DNA from 3 places in the Variovorax sp. CCNWLW235 genome. Region 1 is predicted to be linked to each of the others. Evidence: predicted binding sites of a transcription regulator. Region 1 holds the regulator's gene; each other region holds the start of a gene.
What was found. Region 1 encodes LexA, which represses DNA repair genes until DNA is damaged. Its sites were predicted from a motif close to ACTGTATNNNNATACAGT; they were not measured.

Region 1 (9,814 bases):
TCGATCACGAGGTCGCAGGCGGCCAGGGCTGCCACCGAATCGACCGCTTTGACGCGGGCGATTTGCGCATCGCGCGCCGCGGCGTCGATCTTGCCTTTCTCGTGCAGCTTGTTCCATTGGGCCGCGAGGGCTTCACGCCCGCGTTCCGCGGCACCTTCAAAACTGTCGAGCAGCAGCACTTCGCTGCCCGCTTGCGCTGCAATCTGGGCGATGCCTCGGCCCATGGCGCCGGCGCCGACGACGCCGATCCGGGTGTAGTTCACTGTCATTGGAAGAAGATTTTCGCTGGTTGAGGTGTATCCGGGCCTGAGGGCAGGCGAGGGCGCGGAGCGTGCACAGCCTTCGATTTTGCAGCCACCGGGCGCAGCGGCTTCCCGGGTTTTACGCGAGGCCCGGCCTTCAGGCCGCGCGGCGGCTGCGATCGATGGCCACACTCGAGCCGATGGCCAGCAGCAGCAGGGCGAGGCCGACCCAGTTCATCCATGCCACCGCATCATTGGCGAGCAGCCATCCGCCCAGCCCGGCGCCCATCGCCTGGCCGATGTAGATGCCGGAGCTGTTGAGCGCCACGGAGCCCGGCGCAAGAGCAGGCGCCAAACCTACCAGCCGCGCCTGCTGCGCCGAGTTGGTCGCAAAGCACCCCAGGCCCCACGGCACGAGAACGGCCGCCAGCCAGGGGAGCGTGCCGGCCCACGGCCAGAGAAAGAGACTGAGCGCGATCAGCGAACTTGTCAGCAGCACCATGCGGCCCGCACCCACCCGGTCGATGAAGCGGCTCACCAGCATGTTGCCCAGCAGCCCGAAAACGCCGAACAGGGCCCACATCAGGCTCAGCGTGGTGGGGTCGGCGCCGAAGTTCTGCTTGAGGATGGGGCCGAAGTAGCTGAACAGGACGAACTGCCCGGCACCCTGCAACGCCGTGACCGAGACAATGCCCATCAGCACCGGGCTGCGGAGCACGCGTGACCATGCAGCCGCTGTGAGCGCCGCGGGGCGGATGCCGCGCGGAAGCGTCAGCCAGATCGACACCGCGCTCACGATGCTGAGCACTGCGACCGCCGTGAAAGCCATGCGCCAGCCCAGGTGGCCGCCAATCAGCGCGCCGAGCGGCAGGCCCAGCACCGAGGCCATCGACCAGCCGAGAAAGACGAACGTCACGGCGCGCCCGCGCTGCTCCGGCGGCACCAGCATGCCCGCGCAGGCCGCGGCCTGCGGCGTGAAGATGGCAGGCGCTACCACCGTTAGCATGCGCACCGGCAGCAGGGCGCCGAAACTCGGCATCAAAGCCGCAACGACGTGCCCGGCGGCATACCAGACGAGGGTGAGGGCGAGCAGCTGGCGTCTGTCCCAGCCCGCGACCACCGCCGCCAGCAACGGTGCGCCAAGACACATCACCACTGCGGCAACCGTGATCAGCTGGCCCGCGGTAGCAACGGTAACCGCCAGCGACGTGCTGATTTCATTGAGCGTGCCGGGCACCACCATCACGCCCGTGCCGATCACGAAATTGCCGGCCAGCAGCGCCCAGAGCGCGCCCCGGGGCGCAGGCCGGCTCACTGAAGGACCTTCGCCTTCGGCTGCGGTATTCGCCTTGGGGCGGCCCGGCGGCTCATGAAATCACCGGCGAACCTGCAGCGCGCCGGGATTCACGATGTTGGTGGGGTTGCCCTTGATGAAGCTCACCACGTTGTCGAAGGCCTGCCCGAAATAGCTCTCGTAGCTGTCTTGCTCCACGTAGCCGATATGCGGCGTGCAGATGCAGTTTTCGAGGCGCAGGAGCGCGTGCCCCTGCAGCGGCGGCTCGCTCTCGAACACGTCGACCGCCGCCAGCCCCGGCCGGCCGCGGTTGAGCGCCGCCAGCAGGGCGTCGGGCTCGACCAGCTCCGCGCGCGAGGTGTTGACGAAAAGCGCTGTCGGCTTCATGCGCGAAAGGTCTTCGAGCGTGACCAAGCCCATGGTTTCTTCGTTGAGCCGCAGGTGCACCGACAGCACATCGGCGGCGGCAAAGAACTCGTGACGGTTCTGCGCCACCTGGAAGCCGTCGGACCGGGCCTTGGCGCAGCTTGCCTCGCGGCCCCAGATGACGACTTGCATGCCGAAGGCTTGGCCGTAGCGCGCAACCAACTGGCCGATGCGGCCGTAGCCCCAGATGCAGAGCGTCTTGCCCTTGAGCACCGAGCCCAACCCGAAGTTGGGCGGCATCGAAGCCGATTTGAGCCCCGATTGCTGCCACGCGCCGTGCTTGAGGTTGCTGATGTACTGCGGCAAGCGCCGCATGGCCGCCATGATCAGCGCCCAGGTGAGTTCGGCGGGCGCCTGGGGGGAGCCGGTGCCCTCGGCCACGGCCACACCCCGTTCGGTACACGCTGTGACGTCGATATGGTTGCCCACCCGCCCTGTCTGCGAAATGAGCTTGAGCTTGGGCAGCTTTTCGATCAGCTGGCGCGAGATATGGGTGCGCTCGCGGATCAGCACGATCACGTCGGCGTCTTTCAGGCGGATTGACAGTTGACCAATGCCCTTGACCGTGTTGGTGTAGACCTTGGCCGCGTACGCGTCCAGCTTGGTGGCGCAGCGCAGCTTGCGCACGGCGTCCTGGTAATCGTCGAGGATCACAATGTTCATGGCGTGCCATTGTGCCTCGCAGCATTGGCATGACGCGCGTGTGAACGTTTGGATACCCGCCCCGGGCAATGGTCACCGGGGGTTGCATGGCCTCAATGCAGGCGTGTGGAGGCTGGCGCGGTGTTCACGGTTTCCATGGCCTCCAGTGCCGCCAGGCGGTCGAGTTCGGCGCAAACGTCGGCCATGCGGCCGGAAATCACCATGCGGTTGGTGCTGCGCTTTTCGCCTTGCAGGCCGTCCACCACGCGAATAACGCGCAGGGGCCGTACAGGTGCGGGTGCTGCCGCATCAGAGGCGGCCGGACCATGAGCCCGGGCCGTGCACGACGGCCGGACTGCGACGTAGCGCAAGCCTGCGGAAGCACTGCCGCTGTCGCGACGGTGCGGGCGGCGCGCCGGCAGCAGCCGGCTTGCGAGCGATTGCAGCGGCATCCACAAATCAACGATGGCGAGGAGGGCGATTCCCATGTGAACTCCAAAAAAGTCTGAGGTTGAACACAGGCAGGATTTCTTTGATCGGGCGCAACAGGGTGATGGCGACTTAGCGCCATACGCCCGCCACCTGTTGCGACCGGATGGGGTGCTGCTCTAGGCAGGGCGCGGGGCCTACATCAGCATGGTGTTGCGAATGAGACCGACCGCCAGGCCTTCGATTTCGAACGGCTCGCCCGGCTGGACCACGATGGTCGGGTAGTCGGGGTTTTCGGCGTGCAGCTCGATGACCTGCTTGTTGCGCTTCAGGCGCTTGACCGTGACTTCGTCGCCGAGGCGGGCCACCACGATCTGGCCGTTGCGGGCTTCCTTGGTGGCTTGCACCGCCAGCAGGTCGCCGTCCATGATGCCGGCGTCGCGCATGGACATGCCGCGCACCTTCAGCAGGTAGTCGGGCTGGCGCTGGAACAACGTGTTCTCGACGTAGTAGGTCTGGTCGACGTGTTCTTGCGCGAGGATGGGCGACCCCGCCGCAACACGGCCGATGAGAGGCAGTGCCAGCTGCGCCATGCCGGGCAGCGAGAGAGAGAACTGGTTGCCTTCGCGATGGCGCGACTCGTTGAGCGACCGCAGCGCGTCGCCCTTGAGCCGGATGCCGCGCGAGGTGCCGCTGACGAGTTCGATCACACCCTTGCGGGCCAGCGCCTGCAGGTGCTCTTCAGCGGCGTTGGCCGACTTGAAGCCCAGCTCATTGGCGATTTCTGCCCGCGTGGGCGGAGCGCCGGTGCGTGCGATGGCGCTCTGGATCAAGTCCAGGATTTGCTGCTGGCGGGCGGTAAGCTTCACGGCGAACTGCATATGTTGTTCCTTGCGGCACTGGCTAGATATCCAGTACCTGTATTTTTAACCAGTTTTTAAAAGTTGGCAAGCCATGGTTAATTCGCTCTCGCCGAGCCTGCGGCGCATTGTGGTTCTGGGAACCGGCGGCACCATTGCCGGCCGTGCCGCCAGCGGCGGCGACAACATCGGCTACACGGCCGGCCAGGTGGGTGTGGCAGACCTGCTCGGCGGCATCGAAGCACCCGAAGGCCTGGCGCTTGCGGCCGAGCAGGTGGCGCAGCTCGACAGCAAGGACATGGAGCCCGGTGTCTGGCTGCAGCTCGCCCGACGTTGCGCTTTCTGGCTGGCAGAGGCTGATGTGGCCGGCGTGGTGATCACGCACGGCACCGACACCCTCGAGGAAACCGCCTTCTTTCTTCAGGCCGTGCTTGCGCCCGGCAAGCCCGTGGTGCTGACCTGCGCCATGCGTCCGGCCAGCTCGCTCTCGCCCGACGGCCCGCAGAACGTGCGCGACGCCATCGCGGTCGCGGCCACGCCGGCGTCGCGGGGCGTGACGGTGGTCTGCGCAGGCGCGATCCACAGCGCCTTCGATGTCCAGAAGGTGCACACCTACCGGCAGGATGCGTTTGCTTCGGGCGATGCCGGTCCGGTCGGCTATGTGGAAGAGGGGGCGGTTCGGCGTTTGCGGGACTGGCCTGAATCACCGACAGGCAGGAGTTCAAAAATTCTCGAAACAGGCGAGGGCGCGCCGATGCAATGGCCGAGGGTCGAAATTCTCACCAGCCACGCCGGTGCGACCGGCACTATCGTCGACTTGCTGCTTCAGGAGCGCGCGGCGGGCATCGCCGAGCCGGTGCGCGGCCTGGTTCTGGCCGCGACAGGCAACGGCACGGTGCACCATGCGTTGGAAGCTGCCGCGCTTCGTGCGCAGGACGCGGGGATTGCCGTGCTGCGCGCCACGCGTTGCGCGAGCGGGCGCATTCTTCCGAGGCCCGATGACAAGCTGCGCGATGCCGGTGCCCTGACGCCGGTCAAGGCGCGGATCGCGTTGATGCTGGAACTGATCGGAACAACCGCCTGAGGGGCCGCGGGCACAAGCGGGCAGGCGCGCAAGCTGCCAAGGCAGCCCGCCGGCCTGCTGAACTTCAGTTGCTCAGTGCGGCCAGTGCGCGCTGGGTGATCTCTTCGACCGTGCCGACGCCCTTGATGGCGCGGTATTTAGGCGCCGAGGCCGGATCGGCCTTGGCCCAGGCCGAGTAGTAGTCGACCAGCGGACGCGTCTGCTGGCTGTACACCTCGAGCCGCTTGCGCACGGTTTCCTCCTCGTCGTCCTTGCGCTGGATCAGTTCTTCGCCGGTGATGTCGTCCTTGCCCTCGACCTTCGGCGGATTGAACTTCACGTGATAGATGCGGCCCGATGCGGGGTGCGAGCGGCGGCCGCTCATGCGTTCGATGATGTCGCTGAAGGGCACGTCAATTTCGAGCACGTAGTCGAGCTTGACGCCCGCTGCCTTCATGGCGTCCGCCTGCGGAATGGTGCGCGGGAAACCGTCGAACAGGAAGCCGTCGGCGCAATCGGGTTGCGCGATGCGTTCTTTCACGAGGTTGATGATGAGGTCGTCGCTCACCAGGCCACCCGATTCCATGACCGCCTTGGCTTGTTGGCCGAGCGGTGTGCCGGCCTTGACGGCTGCGCGCAGCATGTCGCCGGTCGAAATTTGAGGAATGCCGTACTTCTGGCAGATGAAGGCCGCTTGCGTGCCTTTGCCCGCCCCGGGCGCGCCCAGCAAAATTAGTCTCATGGTGTCCTCGGACGGTTCTTAGATCTTGTGTCGCGCCAAGCGCCGGCCCGGGAGCCGTGCAAGGCGGAATTGCGTCGAGGATAGCATGCGTGAGCGTGAAGAATTTCCGTTACAGCCGCTCGTGCGGCGCCCGCTTCAGGGGGCGGGGCTGGCCGCGAACAGTGCGCGCACGCGGGCCAGGTCTTCAGGGGTGTCGATGCCCGGCCCGGGAGCCGCATGGGTGACATGCACCGCGATGCGATGCCCGTGCCAGAGCGCACGCAGTTGCTCCAGCGCTTCGGTCGCCTCGACCGGAGCCGGTGGCAACAACGGGAATTTGCGCACGAAGCCCGCGCGGTACCCGTAGATGCCGATGTGGCGCAGCGGAGCCGGACTGGGCAGCGCAGTCGGCACGCGGTTGACCGAGCCGTCGCGCCACCAAGGAACGGGTGCGCGGCTGAAGTACAGCGCGTTGCCTTGTACGTCGAGCACCGCCTTCACCACGTTCGGGTTCAGGAAGTCGTCGAGCGAATCGATCTCATGGGCCGCGGTACTCATCGCCGCTCCTGGGCGAAGAGCGAGCGCGGACGCAACAGCGTCGATCAGCGCGGGATCGATCAACGGTTCGTCGCCTTGCACATTGACGACGATGTCGTCGCCATCGAGCGCGAGTTGTTCGCAGGCCTCGGCAAGGCGATCGGTGCCGCTCGGATGGTCCTGGCGCGTGAGGATGGCCTCCACGCCGTGCTGCTTGCAGGCCGCGACGATGGACAGGTCGTCCGCGGCAACCACCACCCGCAGCGCGGTCGATCGGCCCGCCCGCTGCGCCACGCGCACCACCATGGGCAAGCCGGCGATGTCCGCCAGCGGTTTGTTGGGTAGCCTGGTCGAAGCCAGGCGCGCCGGCACCAGAACGGTAAAGCTCACAGCCCCAGCTCTTCGTCGGACAGCGTGCGCGCCTCGTTCTCGAGCAGCACCGGAATTCCGTCGCGCACCGGATAGGCGAGGCGGGCGCTGCGCGAGCAGAGCTCCTGCTTTTCGGCGTTCCAGGTCAGCGGGCCCTTGGTGACGGGGCAGACGAGCAGTTCAAGCAGCTTGGTATCCATCGAGCGATGATAGCTTTGCGTCGAGCGCGGCGAAGAATTCCGGCGCGGGTGCAAACTGCAGCGGCACGGCAAGCGCGCCGGGAGCTTTGCGCCACAGCTTGACCGCGTCTTTTTCAGTGCAGAGCAGCAGGTGTCCGGCGCCGGAAGGGGCTTGCCAGCCATCGAAATCGAAGTGGTCGGGCAGCGCAATCGTCTCGGCCAGCGTCAGGCCGCGCGCCCGCAGCATTTCGAAAAACGCCTCGGGCCGTGCAATGGCTGCGAGGGCAATCACCGCCTTGCCGGTGAGGGTGCTCAGCGGCACGCGTTTGCCGTCGCTCGCCACGGCGCCGTGCGCCAGTGCGCGAGTGGCGGTGTAGCCGCCGCCGAATGCCGGCCGCTCGCCGCTGTGAAGCACCAGGTCGCACCGACGCGGCCAAGCCTCGCGCAAGGGGCCGGCGGGCAGCCGCCAGCCGTTGCCGATTCCGCGGTCGTCGAACACGCAAATCTCGATATCGCGCGCAAGCGCCAGGTGCTGCAGTCCGTCGTCGCTCACGATGACTTGGGTTGTCGGGTGCCGTGCCAGCAGGGCTTGAGCGGCTTCGGCGCGGCGCCGCGCCACGAAAACGGGCGCACCGGTGGCATGGCGGATCAGCGCCGGCTCGTCGCCGACATCTTGCGGATCGCTTTCGTCCAGCACTTCACGGCAGTCGCTGGTCCGGCGGCCGTAGCCACGCGAGATCACGCCAACGCGCAGGCCGCGGGCCTGCAGATGCCGAACCACGGCCATCACGACCGGCGTCTTGCCGGCGCCGCCCGCGATGACGTTGCCGACCACGATCACGGGCACCGGTACGCGCTCGGCCTTCAGCCAGCCGAGCCGGTAGAACCAGCGCCGCACCGCAAAAAGCGCCGCATAAAGAAGCGACAGAGGCCACAGCAGGCAGGCCAGCACACCGCGCTGCAGCCAGGCGCGCTGCAGCCGAGAGGCCGGTGCGCCGGTACTGCTGCTGCGGCCGTAGGGCGGCACTCAGCGTCCTGCTTGCGCCGTCGACTGGGCTGCGAAGGTGATCTGCACCAGGCCCGCGCGGCGCGCCGCTTCCATGACCGTGATCACGGACTGGTGCGGGCTGCTGGCATCGGCGCTGATGATGACCACGCTGTCCTTGCCGCCCGTGGCTGCCGCCCCGAGCGCAGCAGCCACGGTTGCCACGTTGCGGTCGGCCACGGGCGTCTTGTTGATCGAGTAGCGTCCGTCGGCGGACACCGCCACGATTACTTCCTTGGGATAGTCGCGCTGCGAATCGACGTCCGCCGTCGGCAGGCGCAGCTGCATCTCGGTGAACTTGCTGTAGGTGGTCGACAGCATCAAAAAGATGAGCACGACCAGCAGCACGTCGATGAACGGGATCAGGTTGATCTCGGGCTCGTCCCGCGCCCCGTGGCGGAAATGCATGCGGCCGCGGCTCATGCCAGGTCTCCGTCGGACGGCGCGGCAGTGGCGAGCGTGAAGGCGACCATCATTTCCGCAGCGCGTTCAGGTGGCGCGCAAAGCGCTCGCCCGACAGTTCGAGGTTCAACAGGTATTCGTCGACCCGGCTGCGGAAATAGCGCCAGAAGATCAGCGTCGGAATGGCCACGATCAGGCCAAAGGCCGTGTTGTAGAGCGCAATCGAAATACCGTGCGCCAGTTGCGCCGGGTTGCCGGAACCCACCGCACCGCTTCCGGGCGACTGCGAGCCGAAAATCTCGATCATGCCGATCACCGTGCCCAGGAGCCCGAGCAGCGGTGCCGCCGACGCGATGGTCGCCAGCGCGGGCAGGTAGCGCTCCAGCTTGTGCGCCACGGTACGGCCCGAGGCTTCCATGGCTGCGCGCAGGTCGTCCTCGGTGCAGCGCGGGTTGGCGTTGAGCGCGCGCAGCCCGGCGGCCAGCACCTGGCCGAGCATCGAATTGCGTTCGAGCTTGGTCACCACGTCCGGGCCGGGAACTGCGCCGTGCGAAACGGTCATCGCCTCGTCGAGCAGTTTTGGCGGAAGGACCTTCACGGTCTTCAGGCTTGTGAAACGTTCTATAACCAGCGCGAGCGCGATGACCGAACAAGCGAGCAATGGCCAAATCGGCCAGCCCGCGGCAACTATGATGGAAAACAAGAAAATCCTCCGGCCCGTAGACTGCAAATGCGCGGCGATTATCCACCGAGCTCACCATCGCCACGCGGCTTGTTTGTATGTAAGCAAAGACGCACAGATTCTGTGGATAACTTTGTGACTAACCCGATGCGCAACAGCTCCGGACCCGCATGGGACGGGCCTCCCATTAGATCGATTGAATTTTGAGCAGCACTTTTTTCAATGAAATCAACAGTTTGCACGACAAACCGTGCGCCTGTTTCGCATCAGGGGCTCACCGGCGGTGGGTGGCCGCTCACTGTGGAAGAGTGGCTGCCGGCCACTTGCGCGATTTGTGAACTTGCGTGAACCGAATGCCACACCGGGCCCCCGGATCTGGGCTGTCGGCGCGTTGTGCCGCGCAGTTGCCGATGCGCTCGACGCGCGGTTCAACCCCGTCACGGTGCGCGGCGAAATCTCGGGTTTTTCGCGCGCCTCAAGTGGACATTGTTACTTCGCGCTCAAGGACGCGTCCGGCCAGCTGCGCTGCGCGATGTTCCGGCGCGCGGCCGGCCTGCTCGATTTTTCGCCGCGGGACGGTGACCAGGTCGAGGTGCGTGGGCGCCTGGCGGTCTACGAGCCGCGCGGCGATCTGCAACTGGTGGTCGAAAGCCTGCAGCGCGCGGGGCAAGGGGCATTGTTCGAGCAGTTCCTGCAGCGAAAGGCGCGGCTCGAAGCCGAAGGGCTTTTCGATGCCGCGCGCAAGCGGGCCCTGCCCACCATGCCGCGCTCGGTGGGCCTGGTCACCTCGCTCGGCGCAGCGGCCTTGCACGACGTTGTCACGGCGCTGCGGCGCCGCGTACCGCACATTCCGGTGGTTCTGGCGCCTGCAGCGGTCCAGGGCGCAGGTGCGCCGGCTGAACTCGTTCGTGCGCTGCAATCAC
Region 2 (9,814 bases), on a different contig from region 1:
CGCGCGCGGTCTGGCCGCTGGGCAGGCTGCGCAGCTCTTCGGCGCTCATGAGCTTCATGCGTGCAAGGCGCGGGCGCAGCAGCGCGAGCGGATGGCGCCGCAGCGTGAGGCCAAGCGCGGCATAGTCTCCGACGATTTCCTCGCCCTCGGGTGCGGCAGGCAGTTGCAGCACCTGCTCGTTGATCGGCACGCCCTTGAGCAAGGCCGGCGAACGCCTCTGCGCGGTGGCGTCCCACACCTGCTGGCGCCGATGGCCCGAAAGCGACATCAGCGCATCGGCGGCGGCCAGCGCGGCCATGTCCTTGCCGTCGAGTTCGGCGCGCAGGGCGAGGTCTTCGGTGCTGGTGAAGGGCGCCTGCGCACGCGCTGCAAGCAGGCGCTCGGCGCCCTCCTTGCTGAGGCTCGAAACCCGATTCAGCCCGAGCCGCACCGCGGGCTGGTTCTCGTTGCCGAGGCGCTCGGCATAGCGCGCATCGGTGCCCGGCGGCATGCGCGGTGCATCGGGGGCGCGGGCTTCGAGCGTGGTGTCGATGTCGCTGCACGTGACATCGACCGGCCGCACTTCCACGCCATGCCGCCGCGCGTCTTGCACGAGTTGCGAGGGGCTGTAAAAGCCCATGGGCTGAGAGTCGAGCAATGCTGCGAGAAAGCAGGCGGGCTCGTAGTTCTTGAGCCAGCTGCTCACGGTGACCAGCAGCGCAAAGCTCGCAGCGTGGCTTTCGGGAAAGCCGTAGTCGCCGAAGCCGAGGATCTGCTTGAAGATGGCTTCGGCGAACTCGGCCTTGTATTCGTTGTCGGTCATGCCCTTCACGAGCTTTTCGTGGAACTTCTCGAGGCCGCCTTTGCGCTTCCATGCCGCCATGGCGCGGCGCAACTGATCGGCCTCGTCGGCGGTGAACTTGGCCGCGATCATCGCGATCTGCATCACCTGCTCCTGGAAGATCGGAATGCCCAGCGTGCGCTCCAGCGCGGGCTTCAGTTCCTCCTTCTCGTAGTGGATCGCCAAGCCCTTGGCCAACCGCTCGCGCTGCTTAAGGTAGGGATGCACCATGCCGCCCTGTATGGGCCCGGGCCGCACGATCGCGACCTCGATCACCAAGTCTTCATAGGTGCGCGGCTTCAGGCGCGGCAACATCGACATCTGCGCCCGGCTCTCGATCTGGAACACGCCAATGGTGTCGGCGTCGCAGATCATCTCGAACACCTTCTGGTCGTCGTTGGGGATGTGATGCATCTCCACCATCGAGCCACGCCAGCGGTTCATGTGGTCGAGCCCGCGGCGTATGGCGCTGAGCATGCCGAGCGCGAGCACGTCGACCTTGAGCATGCCCATGGCTTCGAGGTCGTCCTTCTCCCACTGGATGACGGAACGGTCTTTCATCGATGCCTTCTCGACCGGCACCAGGCGCGTAAGCTTGGTGTGCGTGAGCACGAAGCCGCCCACGTGCTGGCTCAGGTGGCGCGGAAATCCCTTGAGGCGCTGCGTCATCTCGATCCATTGCACCAGCTTGAGCTCGTCTTCCTGCACGCCGACGCGCGCGGCCGCCTTGAACAGTTGCTCGCCCAGCACGGTGTCGTCGAACCAGTAGTGGTCTTTTGCAAACTCGTCGATCAGGCGTTCGTCGATGCCAATGGCCTTGCCCACGTCGCGCAAGGCGCTGCGCGCGCGGTAGCAGATGACGACGGCGGCAATGGCTGCGCGCTCGCGGCCGTACTTCTTGTAGATGTACTGGATGACCTCTTCGCGCCGCTGATGCTCGAAGTCGACGTCGATGTCGGGCGGCTCGTTGCGATGCCGGCTCAGGAAGCGTTCGAACAGCAGGTGGCCCTTCTCGGGGTTGACCGCGGTAATGCCCAGGCAGTAGCAGACGACCGAGTTGGCCGAGGAACCGCGCCCCTGGCAAAGGATTTTCTGCGAACGCGCAAAGCGCACGATGTCTTCGACCGTGAGAAAGAACATCTCGTACTTCAGCTCGACGATCAGCGCGAGTTCCTTTTCGATCTGCTCGCGCACCTTGTTCGGAATGCCCCGGGGAAAGCGCCCTGCCGCGCCCTCCCAGGTCTTGCGCACCAGTGTCTGCACGGGCGTTTCATGGTTGCCCACGGTTTCGAGCGGGTACTCGTAGGTCTCGCGGATCACATTGGGATCGAAGCAGCATCGCTCGGCCACCACCAGCGTGTTCGACAGCATTTCGGGCAGATAGAGCCCGGCCAGTTGCATGCGCATTCGCAGATGCCGCTCGGCATTCGACTGCAGCGCAAAGCCGCATTCGGCCACGGTCTTGCCTTCGCGCACGGCTGTGAGCACGTCGTGCAGCGGCTTGGCCGAGCGCGCATGCATGTGCACGTCGCCGGTCGCCACGAGCGGCACGCCCGTGCGCTCGCCCGCCTGCATCAGCGTGACGAACCACAGGTCGTCGTCGAGCTCGTTGAGCATTTCCACCGCCAGCCACAGGTTTTCTCCATAGAGCGACTTGGCGGCCAGCAGGTCTTCATGCAGCGAGGCGATGTCCATGGCACCGCCCGGCGCCCTGTGCGGCACAAAAAGAACCTGGCAGTGCTGCAGCGATGCCACGTCGCTCTCGTCCCAGCTCACGCGGTATTCGCCCTTGGGCAGCTCGGTGTTGCGCGCAGCGGTGATGAACTCGCACAGGTTGCCCCAGCCTTCGGTGTCGTTGGCAATCACCACGAGCCTGAAGCGCTCGAAGCGGAACTCGCTGCCGAACAGCAGCCGGAAATCGGGGTTGCGCGGAATCGGCGGCTCGTCGGGGTGCTTGCGTTCGTATTCGTCGAGCTTGGCCGGCAGCTCGCGCAGGCAGACATGCGCGCGCACGATGCCCGCCACCGAGCATTCGTCGGTAATGGCCAGCGCCTTGTAGCCGAGCTGGTAGGCGCGCTCGACCATCTCCTCGGGCGTCGAGGCGCCGCGCTGGAAGCTGAAGTTGGTCAGGCAGTGCAGCTCGGCATAGTCGGGCAGCGTGGGCGGCGGCTTCTTGCGCAGGGGCAACGGCAGCGCATGCACCTTGGCGGAGTTGCGTCCGCGCAGCTGCTTTTCGCTCAAGTCAGGCATAGAACCCCTGCAGGTACCAGCGCACTTCGCCAGGGGAAAAGCGCGCGGAGAGCCGCTCGCGAAAAATCCACACCAGTCCGGCTTCGGGGCTTTCGGCGATGTAGTAGTCGCGCATTGCGGGCTGGCCGCCGTCTTTTTCGCCGCCCCACCAGCCGGCTTCGACGCGCTGCGGCCCGATCAGCTTGCTGAGCGGTCCGCGGTAGCACGGGCGCTCGCCGTCCATCTCGAGCAGCAGCGGTTCGGGCAAGAGCCACGGGGGGTAGAGCGCATCGGGCTGCGAAGCCGCGGCCTTCGCCTTTGCAGTTTCCTTGGCTTCCTTTCGGGTGCCCGGCAATGCATTGTCTTTCTGCAGCGCAGGCCGCCAGGCCTGCTTGCGCTCGGGCCGGTGGTCGGCCTGGGCCACAGGCACCACCACCTGCTGCGGCCCGAGCCGCACGCTGAGCCGCTCGACCATTTCGTGCAGCTTGTCGCCCTTGCGGTTGTCTTCGGGCAGAAAGCTGGTGCTGGCGCCCGCCCACGGATCGGTTTCGAGCGTGCGGAGGCGCAGCCAGCTCGCGGGCGCCGCAAGCGTGGTGAGGGCGAGTTTTTCGGAGAGCAGGCGCCGCAGGTGCGCCATGTCCTGCGTGGGCTCGGCCGTGCGCACTGTGACCTGCTGGTGCGGCGGCAGGTTAACGCCGTTGAAGCGCTTGAGGTCGAGCGTCCATTGCAGCTCGAGCGCGCGCGCGCCGCGCTGGCGGGCACGCAGCCAGAACTGCAGCGCTGTGAGCAGCCGGTTGGCCGACCACATCAGCTCGGGCGCGGTTTCGGCCAGCGCGGGCAGCTCGAGCTTCTGCTCGAACACGTCGGGCAGCGTGAGCCAGTGGTGGCTTTCGGGGCGAAGGCCCCAGGCGATATCGAGCGCCTCGCGCAACGCCGCGCCAAAGCGCCGCGTCAGGCCGCCGCGCGGCAAGGCCGCCACATCGCCCCAGGTGCGGCAGCCCAGGCGCGCCAGCAGGTCGAGGTGCTCGCGCGCGGCGCTCAGCGTGTCCAGCGGCAGGCCGGCGGGAATGTCCTTGGGCCGGCTCTCGTTGCGTTCGAACAGGCGCAGCCGGGCCAGTGCGATGAGGCTGGTGGCGCCCTGCGCGCCGCGCATCACCGCGCCGGGCGCGGGGTTCTCGTGGGCCAATTGGCGCATCAGCGACGAGCGCCCGCCCCACAGGCGCTCGCAGGCCGAAACCTCGAGCATCAGCGCCTCGTCTTGCCAGGCGACGTGCGGCGTGTATTGCAGCGCCCACCAACCCAGTGCCTCGGGCGTGGGCAGTGGCTGCGCTTCTTCAGGCGAATCGGATTCAAGCGACCACCGCAATGCGATCCAGTGCATTGGGGCCTCCCTTCCATGCGTCGATGCGCACCACCGTGGCCGTGGCCGTGTCCGTGTCCGACCTTGCCGCTTCGCCGGCCGGCACCGTGCCCTGTTGCTGCAGCCGCAGCTTGCGGCGCAACCGGGCCGCCGCCAGCAATGCGGCCATGCGCTCGTTGCGCGCGGGCAGCATCATCGGCGCGGCCAAGGGCGGCCCCCGGCGCTTGAGAATGCGCAGTTCGATCTGCGAGCTGTCGGCCTCGCAGCTTTCCACCTGAAGCCGAAGCCGTGCCGGCGAGGCACCCTGCGCGGCCGATTCGGGCCGGCACACGAAGAGCAGCACGTCATGCTGGGCGGCCGCCAGCTGCAACCGGCGCAACTCGCCCACCCGGGCCTGCGGCAGCCAGGCCAGCACGGCGGACACATCCGCACAGCGCAGCGCCTGTTCGCAAGCCCACAGCCGCGAAGCCGGCGCGTCGCTTCTGACCCACATCAGCGCCTCCACCGGCAAACCCTGCGCCGCCAGAGACGGCCCGCAGGGTTCGTAGGGCGCGCCGATCAGTACCACCGGCCCGCCCCGCGCCTGGACTGCCTGCGCCAGGGCGGGCAGCAGCAGCCGCCAGACGTGGGCTTCCGGCGCGGTTTGCAGCAACTCCGTCATGGCGCCCACAGGCCAGCCGCCACCCGGCAGCTCGGCGTCGAGCGCGGCGTGGCCGGTGGCGACGACCTGCGCGTCGGCAAGGCCGAGCTCGTCGGCATGCCAGACGCCACGGCCTGCGGCGGCGGAAAAGGAGTTGAGGAAAGGGAGGCCCATGATGCAATCGTTAACTGTATTTTTATACAGTATTCCATGAGCCGCAACCAGCACGGGACAAATAGCGATTTACCCAAAGCGCCTTGCCTCTTAAGATGGCAGAACAAACAATTTGTGACCATGCAATACAAAAAGATTCATTTGCTGGCTTCGGCCTTCGTCACCCTTCTTGTTGCAGCATTGCCTGCTGCGAACGCACAAACCAAGCCGCTCCTGATCGGCCAGACCTATGTGCAGACCGGGCCGCTGGCCACGCTGTCGACCGAGCCGCTGGTCGGCATTCGCGCCCTGTTCACCGCGGTGAATGCCAATGGCGGCGTGAACGGCCGGCCCATCGAGCTGCGCCAACTCGACGATGCCTACGACCCCGCCAAGGGCGCCGAGAACGTGAAGACTTTTGCGAAAGACGGCGCCGTGGGCATCCTGATGCCCATCGGCACGTCGTCGGCGGTTGGCGCCTTGAAGGCTGCCAACGAGCTCAAGATTCCGGTCGTAGGCTCGTACACGGGCGCTGCGCCGGTGGTTAAACCGTCGGAATACGGTTTTCCGGTGCGCATCAGCTTCGACGAGGAATACAGCCGCATCGTGAACCACCTGTTCACCATCGGCCTCTCGCGCATCGCCTTTGCGCACAACGACAACCCGGGCGCGCGCTCGGCGATGGAGAGCACGCAAAAATTCATTGCCGAGCGCGGCGAAAAAATGGTCGGCAGCGTGGCAATCAAGAACGACGGCTCCGACGCGGCCGAGCGCGCGGCGGAACTGGTCAAGCTCAAGCCCAAGGCCGTGGTGCTGTCGGCCACGAACGACGTGGCGGCCAAGTTCATCACCGCCTACCGCGCGGCGGGTGGCGAAACGGCTTTCTATTCGTTCTCTTTCCTGAACGGCCAGAAGCTGTTCCAGGACATCAAGAAGGACTCAGCCGGCGTGGTCATTTCGCAGGTCGTGCCCTACCCGTGGAACAGCGCGATGCCGGTGATTGCCGAGTACCAGGCGGCCATGAAGAAGATCGGCGCAACGGAGTTCAGCTACGCCAGCCTCGAGGGCTATGTGGCGGCCAAGGTGATGGTCGAAGGCCTGAAGCGGGCGGGCGCGAACCCGACGGCCGATTCACTGCACAAGGGTCTCGAGTCGTTCAAGACGCTGGACATTGGCGGGATTGCTGTGTCTTACCGGCCGGGGGAGCACCGGGGGCTGACCTTTTCTGAACTGTCTATGCTGAAGGCTGACGGGCGCTATTTGCGTTGAGTTCTTTCTGCGTGCCGGGGTAAGTTCTTTTTCAGGGCGTGTGCAAAGGCCACCGGGTACTCCCCTCCGCGAATGTCCCCCGGCCTGCGGCCTCCTCCTTTATTTCGCTGCGCGGAGCACCCGATGCCCTGTGCACTTGGGCACGCTCTCGGTCCACCGCTGATCAACGACCAGCGCGTATGACGCACACGTCGATGGGGTGCCTTGCGCAGCGAAATAAAGGAGGAGGGGCGCAGCCCCGGGGGACATTCGCGGAGCAAGGTACCCCGTCGGCGGGTGCGCCGCCCTGAAGCAACGCGCCATTGAACAACGCCCCCAAGATAGCCCCATCAAGCGCCGAGTAAACGGCTACGGCGCAAAATTTGATTCGTGACGCCACTCACGAACGCCCCACACCTCCCCATCACCCGCGCCCGGCTGCTCAGGCTAGGCGCCGCACTCTGCGCCGGTGCCGCGCTCCCCTCCTTCGCACAGCAACAAGGCAGGCCTGCGATGACCATGAACACCCGCCCTATTCCTTCCACCCAGGAGGCCCTGCCGGTTGTCGGCTGCGGCACCTGGATCGGGTTCGACCAGCGCCCCGGTACCGACGAATACAAGCGCCTGCCGGGTGTGCTCGACGCCCTCTTCGCTGCCGGCGGCAAGGTGATCGACAGTTCGCCGATGTATGGACGCTCTGAGGAAACCACCGGAGAACTGCTGGCCTCATCGAAGCAGCGCGAGAACAAGGCTTTTCTTGCGACCAAGGTCTGGACATCGGGCCGCGAGGCCGGCATTGCGCAAATGGAGCAGTCTTTCGCGCGGCTGCGCACCCAGCGCATGGACCTGATGCAGGTGCACAACCTGGTCGACTGGAAAACCCATCTTTCCACACTGCGCGGCTGGAAGGACAAGGGCCGCGTGCGCTACATCGGCATTACGCACTACACCGCCTCGGCTTACGACGAGGTCGAGGCCGTGCTGCGCGCCGAGAAGCTCGACTTCCTGCAGATCAATTATTCGATCGACGCGCGCGAGGCCGAGCAGCGCCTGCTGCCGCTCGCGGCCGAACGCGGCGTGGCGGTGATCGTCAACATGCCCTTCGGCGGTGGGGGCCTCCTGCGCAGGCTGCGGGACAAGCCGCTGCCGGCATGGGCCGCCGAGATCGGCTGCACGAGCTGGGCCCAGGTGCTGCTGAAGTTCGTACTGAGCCACCCTGCCGTGACCTGCACCATTCCCGGCACCAGCCGCGCCGAGCATATGGCCGACAACGCAACGGCCGGCGCGGGCTCGTTTCCGGATGCGGCGTTCTGGCGCAACAACGCGCGCTCGATCGGCCTCTGAGCCGCAACCGCCGCTATTCGAACTTCACGTTGTGCTGCCGCACGGTAGCGCCGAAGGCCTCGTACTGCGCGCGGAAGAATTCGGCGAACTTCGCGGGGCTCATGCCGTAACCCTCGAAGCCCTGCTGCACCAGCTGCGCATGCACGTCCTGCCGCTTCAGCGTGTTCTGCAGTTCCTGCGACAGCTTGTCGGTAATGGCCTGCGGCAACCCCGGCGGCCCGAAGAAGCCGGCCCAGGGCGTGATGGTGAGCTTGCCCAGCCCCAGCTCGCTGCCGGTGGGCACGTCGGGCAGCAAGGCGCTGCGCTGCGGCAGCAGCGTGACCAGCGCGCGAATGCGCCCTTCCTTCACGAAACCCGGCGCCAGCGTGCCGGTGGTGAACATCATGTGGATCTGGCCGCCGAGCAGGTCGGTCATGGCTTGCATGTCGCCCTTGTAGCGGGCGTTCACCACCTTGCGTTCGCCCAGCAGCTGCAGCATGGCCAGCTCCGAGGCGCTGTTGCTCGAGGCCGAGTTGTAGGCGCCGGGCTTGGCCGCGACCAAGGCCAGCAACTCGTTCACGCTCTTCGCCGGCAGGCTCGAAGGCACCACCAGGAACATCGAGAACTGGCCGGCCGAGCTGATAGGCGTGAAGGCCTTGAACGGGTCGTAAGGCGGCGTGGGGCGCAGCGTGGGCGCCGCCACCATCGCGGTGTTGGTGCCCATCAGCAGCGTGTAGCCGTCGGGCTTGGCCGATGACGTGGCCTGCGCCGCGAGCACGCCGTCGGCGCCGGGCCTGTTCTCCACGATCACCTGCTGGCCGAGCTGCTTCGACAGCCCCTCCGCAATGATGCGCGTGAGCGCGTCGGCGCCGCCTCCGGGTGCAAAGCCGACGATCAGGCGCAGCGGCTTGTCTGGATAGGTCTCCGCGCTCCAAGCCGCCGCGCCGGGCAGCATGGCCAGCGAACCGCCGGCTGCAAGGGCCGCCAGCGTCAGGTTTCTGCGTCGCATTTTTTGCTCCTTATTCAGAAGAGATGCCGCACGCCAAGCTCCCAGCCCGACGAGCGGCGGCCACCGGCCGGTGCCACGCCGCCGCTGACGACATAGCGCGCCTGGCCGCTGTTCATGAGCCGCGCGTAGGTGCCGTAGAGCGCGGTGCGTTTGGAGAGGTTGTGCACGTAGCCGATGCCGAACTGCCGCGCATCGTCGCGGTTGCGCGGCATGCCGTTGGCATTGCGCAGGCTCTCGTCGCTGCGGTCGTTCAGGTAGGCGTAGCTCACGCGGATGCGGCCGACCTCGAAAGCCGGAATGTGCGCGCCGATCTCGGCGGTGTTCTTGCGCACCGTGCCTGCGGCGAGCTTCACCGTTACCTTGTTGTAGAGCGCGAAGAACTTCGCAAACCCTGCGTCCCACGTGCCGCCGATGTTGGCGTGCGTGTAGTTGCCGATGGTGGCAGTGGCGTCGTAGTGGGTGCGCGTCACGGCGGCGGCAATGTCGAACGCGCCCGAGGCAAAGCCGAAGCGCGCGCCGGCAAAGTTGCCGTCGTCCCGATTCGGCGCGGTGGAGTTGTTCTCCCCCGTGCCGATCATCGCCATGCCGTAGAAGCCGCCGAGCTTGGCCGGCAGCCAGTAGCTCACCGTGTTGCTGCCCGTGATGCCGGTGGGCAGCGGCCCGGTACCCGCACCGGCAAACGTGAGGTTGCCCGCGCGCGCCACGCCGTTGGCATTGAAGGGATCGAAGTAGATGCTGTTGTAGTGCGTGGGAATGAAGTCGCGGCCCAGGCGCAGTTCACCCACCTTCTGGTGCGAAAGGCTCACGAAAGACATGCGGTCGAAGGTGATCGGCCCGGCCGTTCCCGCACCGCTCGTCTGGTTGTTGCTGTTGCTCGCGCGGCCGGTACCGGTGTCGGGGTTCAGGCTGCCTTCGAGCCAGAAGCCCGCGCGCAGGCCGCCGCCCAGGTCTTCGGTGCCGCGAAATCCGAGCCGGCTGGTCGAGAGGCCGCCGTTGGACAGCGCCTTGACCGAGCCGCCGCCATCGCCATTG
Region 3 (9,814 bases), on a different contig from region 1:
CTCTCGCTGTCCATTGGCGTTGCGGTGGTGGCGCTCTCGGTGGTCGTCGGCGTGGTGCTCGGGCTGGTCGCGGGCTTTTTTCGCGGCGTGCTGGAGATCGCGATCATGCGGCTGATGGACATCGTGCTCACGATGCCCAGCCTGCTGATGGCCATCGTGATCGTCGCGATTCTCGGGCCGGGGCTGATCAACGCCATGGTCGCGGTGGCCATCGTCGTGCTGCCGCACTACGTGCGCATCACGCGCGCGGCGGTCATTGCCGAGATCTCGCGCGACTACGTGACCGCCGCGCGCGTGAGCGGCGCCGGCACGCTGCGGCTGATGTTCCGCGAAGTGCTGCCCAACTGCGCGGCGCCGCTGATCGTGCAGGCTTCGCTCGGCATCTCGACCGCCATCCTCGACGCAGCAGCGCTGGGCTTCATCGGCCTCGGCGCGCAGCCGCCTTCGCCCGAATGGGGAACGATGCTTGCCGACGCGCGCGAGTTCGTGCTGCGCGCCTGGTGGGTCGTCACCTTTCCGGGCCTGGCAATTCTTGCGGCCGTGCTGGCCTTCAACCTGCTCGGCGACGGCCTGCGCGACGCGCTCGACCCGAAGCTCAAGAGATGAACATGCTCCTGGACATCAAGGACCTGCACGTCGAATTTCCCACCCAGGGCGGCGTGCTGCACGCGGTCGACGGCGTGAGCCTTTCGCTCGAGGAAGGCGAGGTGCTCGGCATCGTCGGCGAATCGGGCTCGGGCAAGAGCGTGACGATGATGGCGCTGATGGGGCTCGTCGGCTTTCCGGGACGCGTGCGCGCGGACCACATGCGCTTTGCGGGCAAGGAGCTGCTCGGCATCTCCGACAAGGCGCGCCGCGCGCTGGTCGGCAAAGAGGTCGCAATGATCTTCCAGGAGCCGACCACCAGCCTCAACCCGTGCTTCACCATCGGCTTCCAGCTGATGGAAACGCTGCGGCTGCACCTGCATCTGGACAAGCGCACCGCAAGGAAGCGCGCCACCGAACTGCTCGAACAGGTCGGCATACCTGCCGCTTCATCGCGCCTGGGCAGCTATCCGCACCAGCTTTCGGGCGGCATGAACCAGCGCGTGATGATTGCGATGGCCATTGCCTGCAACCCGCGCCTGCTGATTGCCGACGAGCCGACCACCGCGCTCGACGTGACCATCCAGGCGCAGATCCTCGACCTGCTGCGCGAGCTGCAGAAAGAGCGCGGCATGGCGCTGGTGCTCATCACGCACAACATGGGCGTGGTCAGCGAAATGGCGCAGCGCATTGCGGTGATGTATGCGGGCCAGGTCATGGAGCAGCAGCGCGTGGATCGCCTCTTCGCAAATCCGCAGCACCCCTACACCGAGGCCCTGCTGGCCGCGCTGCCCGAACGCGCCGCGCCCGAGGGACGGCTGGCCACCATCGCAGGCGTGGTGCCGGGCGTGCACGACCGGCCGGAGGGCTGCCTCTTTGCGCCGCGCTGCAGCTACGTGACCGCCAAGGCCTGCAACGTACGGCCGGCGCTGCGCGCGGCACCATCGCAACCAGGCGCCCAGGTGCGCTGCCACTTTCCGCTCGGCGAGCCGGGGCGCATGGCGGCCATCGAGGCGGACCGGCCGAAGGTGGTGGAGGCATTGTCGTGAGCGCGCTGCCGGGCGACGTCGTCGTGGAGGCGCGCAACCTGCAACGCACCTACGACGTGCGTCGCGGCCTGTTCCGCCCGCCGGCGCAGTTGCGCGCCGTGGGCGATATTTCCTTTCGCATCGAGCGCGGGCGCACGCTCGCCGTGGTCGGCGAATCGGGCTGCGGCAAGTCCACGCTCGCGCGCATGGTTGCGCTGATCGAGAAGCCGACCGCCGGGCAGCTCACGCTGGTCGGCCACGATGCCGTGAGCCCCCAGCCCGATCAGCGGCGCGAACTGCGGCAGGCCGTGCAGCTGGTGTTCCAGAACCCCTATGGGTCGCTCAATCCGCGCAAGAAGATATCGACCGTGCTGGAGGACCCGCTCGCCATCAACACGAGCCTTGGCAAGCCGGAGCGTGCCGCCAAGGCCCGCGACATGCTGGCGCGTGTGGGCCTGCGGCCCGAATACGCGAACCGCTATCCGCACATGTTCTCGGGCGGACAGCGCCAGCGCATTGCGATTGCGCGCGCGCTCATGCTGGAGCCGCGCCTGCTGGTGGCCGACGAGCCGGTGTCGGCGCTCGACGTGTCGATTCAGGCGCAGGTGTTGAACCTGTTGGCCGACCTCCAGGCCGAACTCGGCCTGGCCTATCTCTTCATTTCGCACGACCTGGGCGTGGTGCGGCACATTGCGCACGACGTGCTCGTGATGTATCTCGGCCATGCGGTGGAGCAAGGGCCCAAGGCGCGCATCTTTGCGCGGCCGCTGCACCCTTACACGCAGGCGCTGCTCGCTTCCACGCCCGGCCTGAGCAGCCAGCGCATCGTGCTCAAGGGCGAGTTGCCTTCGCCGCTCAACCCGCCCACAGGCTGCGTCTTCAGCACGCGCTGCCCGCATGTGACGCAGCGCTGCCGCGACGAGCGGCCCTTGCTGCGCGCGCTCGACGAGCGGCTGGTGGCCTGCCACTACGCCGAGAAGTTTCTCGACGGCTCGCCCCCGGTTCGCGCCGATGTGCCGTTGTCTCCGCCGTTCGCCGCGCCCGTGGCGGCGAACCTCTAGTTCTCTTCCACCGTGCCTGAAGGAGTTCCCATGAAGACCCAGCCATTCGTTTCGCGCCAATCGCGAAAGCTCGCCGCCTTGCTCGCGCCGACGGCACTTGCCGCGCTCACCCTGGCGTGCGGAACCGTGTCCGCCAAGACGCTCGTCTATTGTTCGGAGGGCAGCCCCGAGAATTTCTATCCGGGTGTGAACACCACCGGCACCTCGTTCGACGTGACCACGCAGGTCTACAACACCATTGTCGAATTCGAGCGCGGCGGCACCAAGGTCATGCCGGGACTGGCCGAAAAATGGGACATCTCGGCCGACGGCACCGTGTACACCTTCCACCTGCGCAAGGGCGTGAAGTGGCACACCACCAGCAAGAGCTTCAAGCCGACGCGCGACTTCAACGCCGACGACTTCATCTTCATGCTCGAGCGGCAGTGGAAGGAGAGCGATCCGTTCTTCAAGGTCACGAGCCAGAACCACTCCTACTTCAACGACATGGGCATGCCCAAGCTGCTGAAGTCGGTCGACCGCATCGACGAGTACACGGTCAAGATCGTGCTCAACAAGGCCGAGGCGCCGTTCCTTGCCAACCTTGCAATGCAGTACGCGGGCATCCAGTCGAAGGAATACGCCATTGCCATGCTCAAGGCGGGCACGCCCGAGAAGGTCGACCAGGACCCGATCGGCACCGGCCCGTTCTACCTGGTGCAGTACCAGAAGGATGCGGTCATCCGCTTCAAGGCCTTTCCGCAGTATTGGGGCGGCAAGGCCAAGATCGACGACCTGGTGTTCGCGATCACGCCCGACGCCTCGGTGCGCTGGGCCAAGCTCCAGAAGGGCGAGTGCCACGTGATGCCCTACCCGAACCCGGCCGACCTCGACGCCATCCGCAAGGACCCGAACGTGCAGCTGCTGGAGCAGCCCGGCCTCAACGTGGGCTACCTCTCGTACAACACCACGAAGAAGCCTTTCGACGACGTGCGCGTGCGCAAGGCCATCAACATGGCGATTAACAAGAAGGCCATCATCGACGGCGTGTACCTGTCGACCGGCGTGGCCGCGAAGAACCCGATTCCGCCGACGATGTGGTCCTACAACGACGCGACCAAGGACGACGGGTACGACCCTGAAGCCGCCAAGAAGCTGCTCGCGCAGGCCGGCCTGGCCGACGGCTTCAGCACCGACCTCTGGGCCATGCCGGTGCAGCGGCCCTACAACCCGAATGCCAAGCGCATCGCCGAGCTGATGCAGGCCGACCTCGCCAAGATCGGCGTCAAGGCCGAGATCAAGAGCTTCGAATGGGGCGAGTACCGCAAGCGCCTGCAGGCCGGCGAGCACCAGATGGGCATGCTGGGCTGGACGGGCGACAACGGCGACCCGGACAACTTCCTCTACACCCTGCTGGGCTGCGCATCGGCGCAATCGGCGAGCGGCAGCAACATCTCCAAGTTCTGCTACCAGCCGTACGAAGACCTCGTGCTGAAGGCCAAGACAGCAACCAAGCAGGCCGACCGCGACGCGCTCTACAAGAAGGCGCAAGTCATCTTCAAGGAGCAGGCACCATGGTTCACCATTGCACATGCGGTGCAGCTGAAGCCGGTGCGCAAGGAAGTTGTCGACTTCAAGCTCAGCCCGTTCGGACGCCATACCTTCTACGGTGTGGACATCAAGTAGCCGATGAGCGCACCCGTTGCCATCGTCGCGGCCATGCATGAGGAGCTGAGCGCGCTCCTCGCGCAGATGCCCGACGAGCAGCGCGTGCGCGTGGCAGGGCGCGACTTCTGGGCGGGTCACCTGCATGGCCAAGCTGTGGTGGCGGTGCTGTCGCGCATCGGCAAGGTTGCCGCGGCGGTCACGGCCACGGTGCTGCTCGAACGCTTCGGCGTGCGGGCCATCGTGTTCACGGGCGTTGCCGGCGGGCTGGCGCCGGGCGTGAACGTGGGCGACGTGGTGGTCGCGTCGGAACTGCTGCAGCACGACCTCGATGCCTCGCCGATCTTTCCGAAGTACGAAGTGCCGCTCATGGGCATGGCGCGCTTCACGGCCGATGCGGCCATTGCCGATGCGCTTTCTGTCGTGGCAACGCAGGTGCTGGGCGATCCGGCTGCATTGATCGGCCAGCAGGCGCTCGACGAGTTCGGCATTGAAGCGCCCAGGGTCCATCGCGGCCTGCTGGTAAGCGGAGACCGCTTCGTATCGACCACCGCCGAGAGCGAAGCATTGCGACGGGATCTTCCCGATGCACTGGCGGTGGAAATGGAAGGCGCCGCGATGGCGCAGGTGTGCCACGACTACGGCGTGCCGTTCGCGGCCATGCGCACCATCTCGGACCGCGCCGACGATGCGGCGCATGGCGACTTTGCGCGCTTTGTCGTCGAGGTGGCGAGCCGCTACAGCCTTGCGCTGGTCGGCGCGTGGCTGGCTGCGCTGCCGCCTTCCGGCGAAGCGCCCGCGGCTGCGGCTGCCTGAGCTACTTGAGTTACTTGAGCCAGCCGCGCCGGCGGAAGTACCACATCGGCACCAGCGCGCTGGCCGCCATCAGCGCCAGCGCATACGGATAGCCCAGCGACCAGTCGAGCTCGGGCATGAACTTGAAGTTCATGCCGTAGATGCTCGCGATCAACGTGGGGGGCAGCAGCGCCACGCTGGCCACCGAGAAGATCTTGATGGTCTTGTTCTGGTTGATGTTGATGAAACCGACGGTCGCATCCATCAGGAAGTTGATCTTGTCGAACAGGAAGGCCGTGTGGTTGTCCAGCGACTCGATGTCGCGCAGGATCTGACGCGCCTCTTCGAACTGCTCGGCATTAAGCATTCGGCTGCGCATCATGAAGCTCACCGCGCGGCGCGTGTCCATCACGTTGCGGCGGATGCGGCCGTTCAAGTCTTCCTGCCGCGCGATGGCGCCCAGCACCTCGCCGGCCAGCTCGTCGCTCACGTTGCCTTCAAGCACCTTCTTGCCCGCGATCTCCAGCTCGTCGTAGATGTTCTCGAGCGTGTCGGCCGAATACTCGGCGTCGGCGTCGAACAGCTTGAGCAGCACTTCCTTGGCGTCTTCGATCAGCCCCGGCGCGCGGCGCGCACGCATGCGCAGCAGGCGGAACACCGGCACGTCTTCGTCGTGGATCGAAAACAGCACGCCGCGGCTGCGAAGCTCGGTGTTGTGCTGGTTCAGGATGAACGCGACGCGCACCGAGCGCGGGTCTTCGTCATCGTCGATCAGGAAGTCGGAGCGGATGTGCAGCTCGCCGTTGTCTTCTTCGTAGAAACGGGCCGATTCCTCGATGTCCTCGTCCATCGCGTCTTCGGGAATCGAGAGGCCGTAGTACTGCTTGATCCAGCGCTTTTCCTCGAGCGTGGGCGATTCGAGGTCCACCCAGATCGGCTGGAACTTGGAAAGCTCCTCCAGCGATTCGATCTCTTCCTGGACAAGGCGACCGTTGGCGAGCGTAAATATATTGAGCATGGCTCACTCCCGTGAAATGACTGAGGCGATGGGGCGAGGGAGGGGCGCTTTCAAATCCCAGGCCCGGCAAGCAGGCGTCAGAGGGGAGTTGAAAGCTGCCGAGACGGGGCGGTTTCCATGGTGCGGTCTCCAGTTGCAGCGAGGCGCGATTATGTCATCGGCCATATGACGGCAGCCTCGCCGATCTGGATGGACATACAGTAAAGTCACGGCCATGCAGACTGCTGCGCTCCCCGTTTTTTCCGCTGCCGGTGCCACGCAGGCCGACCGCCTGGCCGCCGCGCTCGGCGCGCTCAACGACGAGCAGCGCGCCGCGGTCGAGCACGGCGTCGGCACCCTGGTCGGCCGCGACGAGCGTCCGCTGCTGGTGATTGCCGGGGCGGGCTCCGGCAAGACCAGCACGCTGGCACACCGGGTGGCGCACCTGATTGCCGGCGGCGTGGATCCGCAGCGGCTGCTGCTCCTGACCTTTTCGCGCCGCGCCGCCCAGGAAATGGAGCGCCGCGCGGGCCAGGTGCTGGCGCGCGTGCTGGGGCTCAAGTCCGAAAAGCCGCCGGCGCTGCCGTGGGCCGGCACTTTCCACGGCATCGGCGCGCGCCTGCTGCGTGAATATGCCGCGCACATCGGCTTGAACGACAACTTCACCATTCACGACCGGGGCGACGCCGAAGACCTGATGGGCCTGGTGCGCCACGAGCTCGGCCTGTCGACGAGCGTGAACCGCTTTCCGCGCAAGGGCACGTGTCTCTCGATCTACTCGCGCTGCGTCAATACGCGGGCGCCGCTGGCCCAGGTGCTGTCTGAAGCCTTTCCGTGGTGCGCCGAGTGGGAGGCGGAGCTCAAGCGCCTCTTTGGCGCCTACGTGGAAGCCAAGCAGCAGCAGAACGTGCTCGACTACGACGACCTGCTGCTCTACTGGGCCGGAATGGTGGCCGAGCCCGCACTGGCCGACCTGATCGGCGCGCGCTTCGACCACGTATTGGTCGATGAATACCAGGACACCAACCTGCTCCAGGCCTCGATCCTTCTCGCGCTCAAGCCCGATGGCCGCGGCGTGACGGTGGTGGGCGACGATGCGCAGTCGATCTACTCTTTCAGAGGCGCAACGGTCCGTAACATTCTCGACTTTCCCTCACAGTTTTCGCAGGCTGCGCGCGTCGTCACGCTGGAGCGCAACTACCGCTCGACGCAGCCGATCCTCGACGTCTCGAACCGGGTCATTGCCCAAGCCGCCGAACGGCATGCCAAGACGCTATGGACCGACAAGCCTTCCGCCGGCCGGCCGCAGCTGGTGCTGGTGCCGGACGAGGCGCAGCAGGCGGTGTGGGTGGCCGACAAGGTGCTGGAGCACCGCGAAGGCGGCCTTGCGCTCAAGTCGCAAGCGGTGCTTTTTCGCACCTCCACGCACAGCGCGCCGCTCGAGCTCGAATTGGCGCGCCGCAACATTCCGTTCGTGAAATACGGCGGCCTCAAGTTCCTCGAGGCCTCGCATGTCAAAGACCTGCTCGCGGTGCTGCGCTTCGCAGAAAACCCGCGCGGGCGCATGGCGGGTTTTCGCGTGACGCAGCTCATTCCGGGCATCGGTCCCGCCACCGGCGCGCGGCTGCTCGACGCCATGGACCAGGCGGCCGACCCGGCCGCGGCCGTGCGCGACTTCGTGCCGCCCGCCGCGGCGCGCGCCGAATGGGCGGTGTTTGCCGAGGCCTATGCCGCGCTGCGAGCGCCCTCGCTACCATGGCCCGCCGATGTGGACCTGGCGGTTCGCTGGTACTTGCCGCACCTGGAGCGGCTGTATGACGACCCCTCGGGCGTGCGGCGCGGCGACATCGAGCAGCTCGCGCGGCTTGCGGCGGGCTACGGCTCGCGCGAGCGCTTCCTGACCGAGCTCACGCTCGATCCACCCGAAGCCACGAGCGACAGGCCCGGGCCGCCGCTGCTCGACGAGGACTACCTGATCCTCTCGACCATCCATTCGGCCAAGGGGCAGGAGTGGAACTCGGTGCATGTGCTCAACGTGGTCGACGGCTGCCTGCCGGCCGACGTGGCGCAGAGCGCGCACGAGCTCGAAGAGGAACGGCGCCTGCTCTACGTGGCGATGACCCGCGCGCGCGACCACCTGCACCTGCTGGTTCCGCAGCGCTTTTACGTCACGCAGCAGGCGGTGCGCGGCGACCGGCACCTCTATGCCAACCGCACGCGCTTCATCTCCGAGCGCGATCTTGCGGGCTTCGAGCAGCAGACCTGGCCGCCCCCGCCGGAGCGGCCACCCGCAGTGCCGCCGCCCGCCGCGGTCATCGACCTGCGCAACCGCATGCGCGCTGCCTGGAACTGAAACAAGGCCCGGCCCGCCTGTAACCGGGCGGGGACGCAGCGCGACCCCCTGGGCAACTCAGGTATTGCAATACCGTGACAGCTTGGGCATAGTGAATCGACCTTCTCCTCTTTCTCTTCTTCTCTTTCTCTCCCCCGCACCCATTTCATCTGTATGTCGCCGGCCACGCTTCATTCCGGAGTGCTGGTCATTTCCCCAACCGTCAATTCCAGGAGGTCTTTCATGAATTTGACGATCAGCGGTCATCACCTCGACGTCACACCTGCCTTGCGCACTTACGTCACGAGCAAGCTGGACCGGATCACCCGGCATTTCGACCAGGTGGTCGATGTCAAGGTGATCCTTACGGTGGAAAAGCAGAAGGAAAAGGAACGCCGGCAAAAGGCGGAATGCAACATTCACGTCAAGGGCAATGACATGTTCGCGGAATCGAGCCACGCTGATCTCTACGCCGCGGTCGATGAGCTGGTCGACAAGCTCGACCGGCAAGTGGTGCGCCACAAGGATCGCCTGCAAGACCACCATCACGCGGCGCCCAAGCGCGTGATGTAAAGGCAGGGTTCCGGCTCCGGCCGGCCTGCGCCAAGCCGCCTTCGGGCGGCTTTTGCGTTTTATTACGTCTTTTCAGCCCTTGATCCACGGGCCTCTGGGCAACATGTAGATAAAAAGTAAGTAACCGGACTGGGGGTTTTTACCAAGCAGGTGCATAATCGCCCCCGCCCCGCACCCACCATGAATCGCCTCGCGTCCATCCTGCCGCCCGCTCAAGTCCTCGTGAGCGTTGACGCTACGAGCAAGAAGCGTGCTTTTGAAGAAGCAGGCTTGTTGTTCGAGAGCCTTCACGGCCTGGGCCGTGCGTTGATCACCGACAGCCTGTTTGCGCGCGAGCGTCTGGGCTCCACCGGGCTCGGCCACGGGGTTGCCATTCCGCATGGCCGGATCAAGGGCCTGAAGGCGCCCATGGCCGCCGTTTTCCAGCTGGCAAACCCGATCGGGTTCGACGCGCCGGACGAGCAGCCCGTCGGCCTCCTCATCTTTCTGCTGGTGCCCGAAGCGGCCACCCAGAAGCACCTTGAAATCCTCTCCGAGATTGCCGAGCTGCTGAGCGACGCCGGCCTGCGCGAACAGATCAAGTCGAGCACCGACGCAGCCGCGCTGCACGGGCTCATTGCCGGCTGGCAGTCCACGCAAGTCGCGTAGAGGTGCTTCCCGCACCCTTCAGAGGCCGCAGCAGCGGCCCCGCAGCGCCGGTTCCGGGTTATTCTGGCCTGCTCCAACACTAGGCGCTGAGCGCCATCTCCCGCACGCATGAAGCCGACCGTCATCAGCGCCGATGCCATGTTCGAGGAAT

Region 2: the regulator LexA is predicted to act here: its motif matches at 5,237-5,254, upstream of imuA (translesion DNA synthesis-associated protein ImuA).
Region 3: the regulator LexA is predicted to act here: its motif matches at 6,316-6,333, upstream of V9L21_RS06835 (ATP-dependent helicase).

What each region holds. Positions count from the first base shown of each region.
Region 1 covers NZ_JBBCBW010000008.1:919-10,732, reverse strand. The annotation lists gene V9L21_RS11410 (3-hydroxyacyl-CoA dehydrogenase) at 1-269, opposite strand, end outside; gene V9L21_RS11405 (MFS transporter) at 400-1,557, opposite strand; gene V9L21_RS11400 (D-2-hydroxyacid dehydrogenase family protein) at 1,618-2,625, opposite strand; gene V9L21_RS11395 (hypothetical protein) at 2,718-3,092, opposite strand; gene lexA (transcriptional repressor LexA) at 3,231-3,914, opposite strand; gene V9L21_RS11385 (asparaginase) at 3,988-4,977, shown strand; gene adk (adenylate kinase) at 5,042-5,698, opposite strand; gene kdsB (3-deoxy-manno-octulosonate cytidylyltransferase) at 5,834-6,604, opposite strand; gene V9L21_RS11370 (Trm112 family protein) at 6,601-6,783, opposite strand; gene lpxK (tetraacyldisaccharide 4'-kinase) at 6,764-7,789, opposite strand; gene V9L21_RS11360 (ExbD/TolR family protein) at 7,790-8,215, opposite strand; gene V9L21_RS11355 (MotA/TolQ/ExbB proton channel family protein) at 8,280-8,912, opposite strand; gene xseA (exodeoxyribonuclease VII large subunit) at 9,226-9,814, shown strand, end outside.
Region 2 covers NZ_JBBCBW010000017.1:48,420-58,233, forward strand. The annotation lists gene V9L21_RS18420 (error-prone DNA polymerase) at 1-3,070, opposite strand, end outside; gene V9L21_RS18425 (Y-family DNA polymerase) at 3,063-4,430, opposite strand; gene imuA (translesion DNA synthesis-associated protein ImuA) at 4,399-5,223, opposite strand; gene V9L21_RS18435 (ABC transporter substrate-binding protein) at 5,344-6,471, shown strand; gene V9L21_RS18440 (aldo/keto reductase) at 6,874-7,794, shown strand; gene V9L21_RS18445 (Bug family tripartite tricarboxylate transporter substrate binding protein) at 7,808-8,782, opposite strand; gene V9L21_RS18450 (porin) at 8,797-9,814, opposite strand, start outside.
Region 3 covers NZ_JBBCBW010000004.1:125,684-135,497, forward strand. The annotation lists gene V9L21_RS06805 (ABC transporter permease subunit) at 1-606, shown strand, start outside; gene V9L21_RS06810 (ABC transporter ATP-binding protein) at 603-1,634, shown strand; gene V9L21_RS06815 (peptide ABC transporter ATP-binding protein) at 1,631-2,674, shown strand; gene V9L21_RS06820 (ABC transporter substrate-binding protein) at 2,705-4,339, shown strand; gene V9L21_RS06825 (5'-methylthioadenosine/adenosylhomocysteine nucleosidase) at 4,343-5,134, shown strand; gene corA (magnesium/cobalt transporter CorA) at 5,145-6,131, opposite strand; gene V9L21_RS06835 (ATP-dependent helicase) at 6,346-8,463, shown strand; gene hpf (ribosome hibernation-promoting factor, HPF/YfiA family) at 8,686-9,015, shown strand; gene V9L21_RS06845 (PTS sugar transporter subunit IIA) at 9,196-9,663, shown strand; gene hprK (HPr(Ser) kinase/phosphatase) at 9,772-9,814, shown strand, end outside.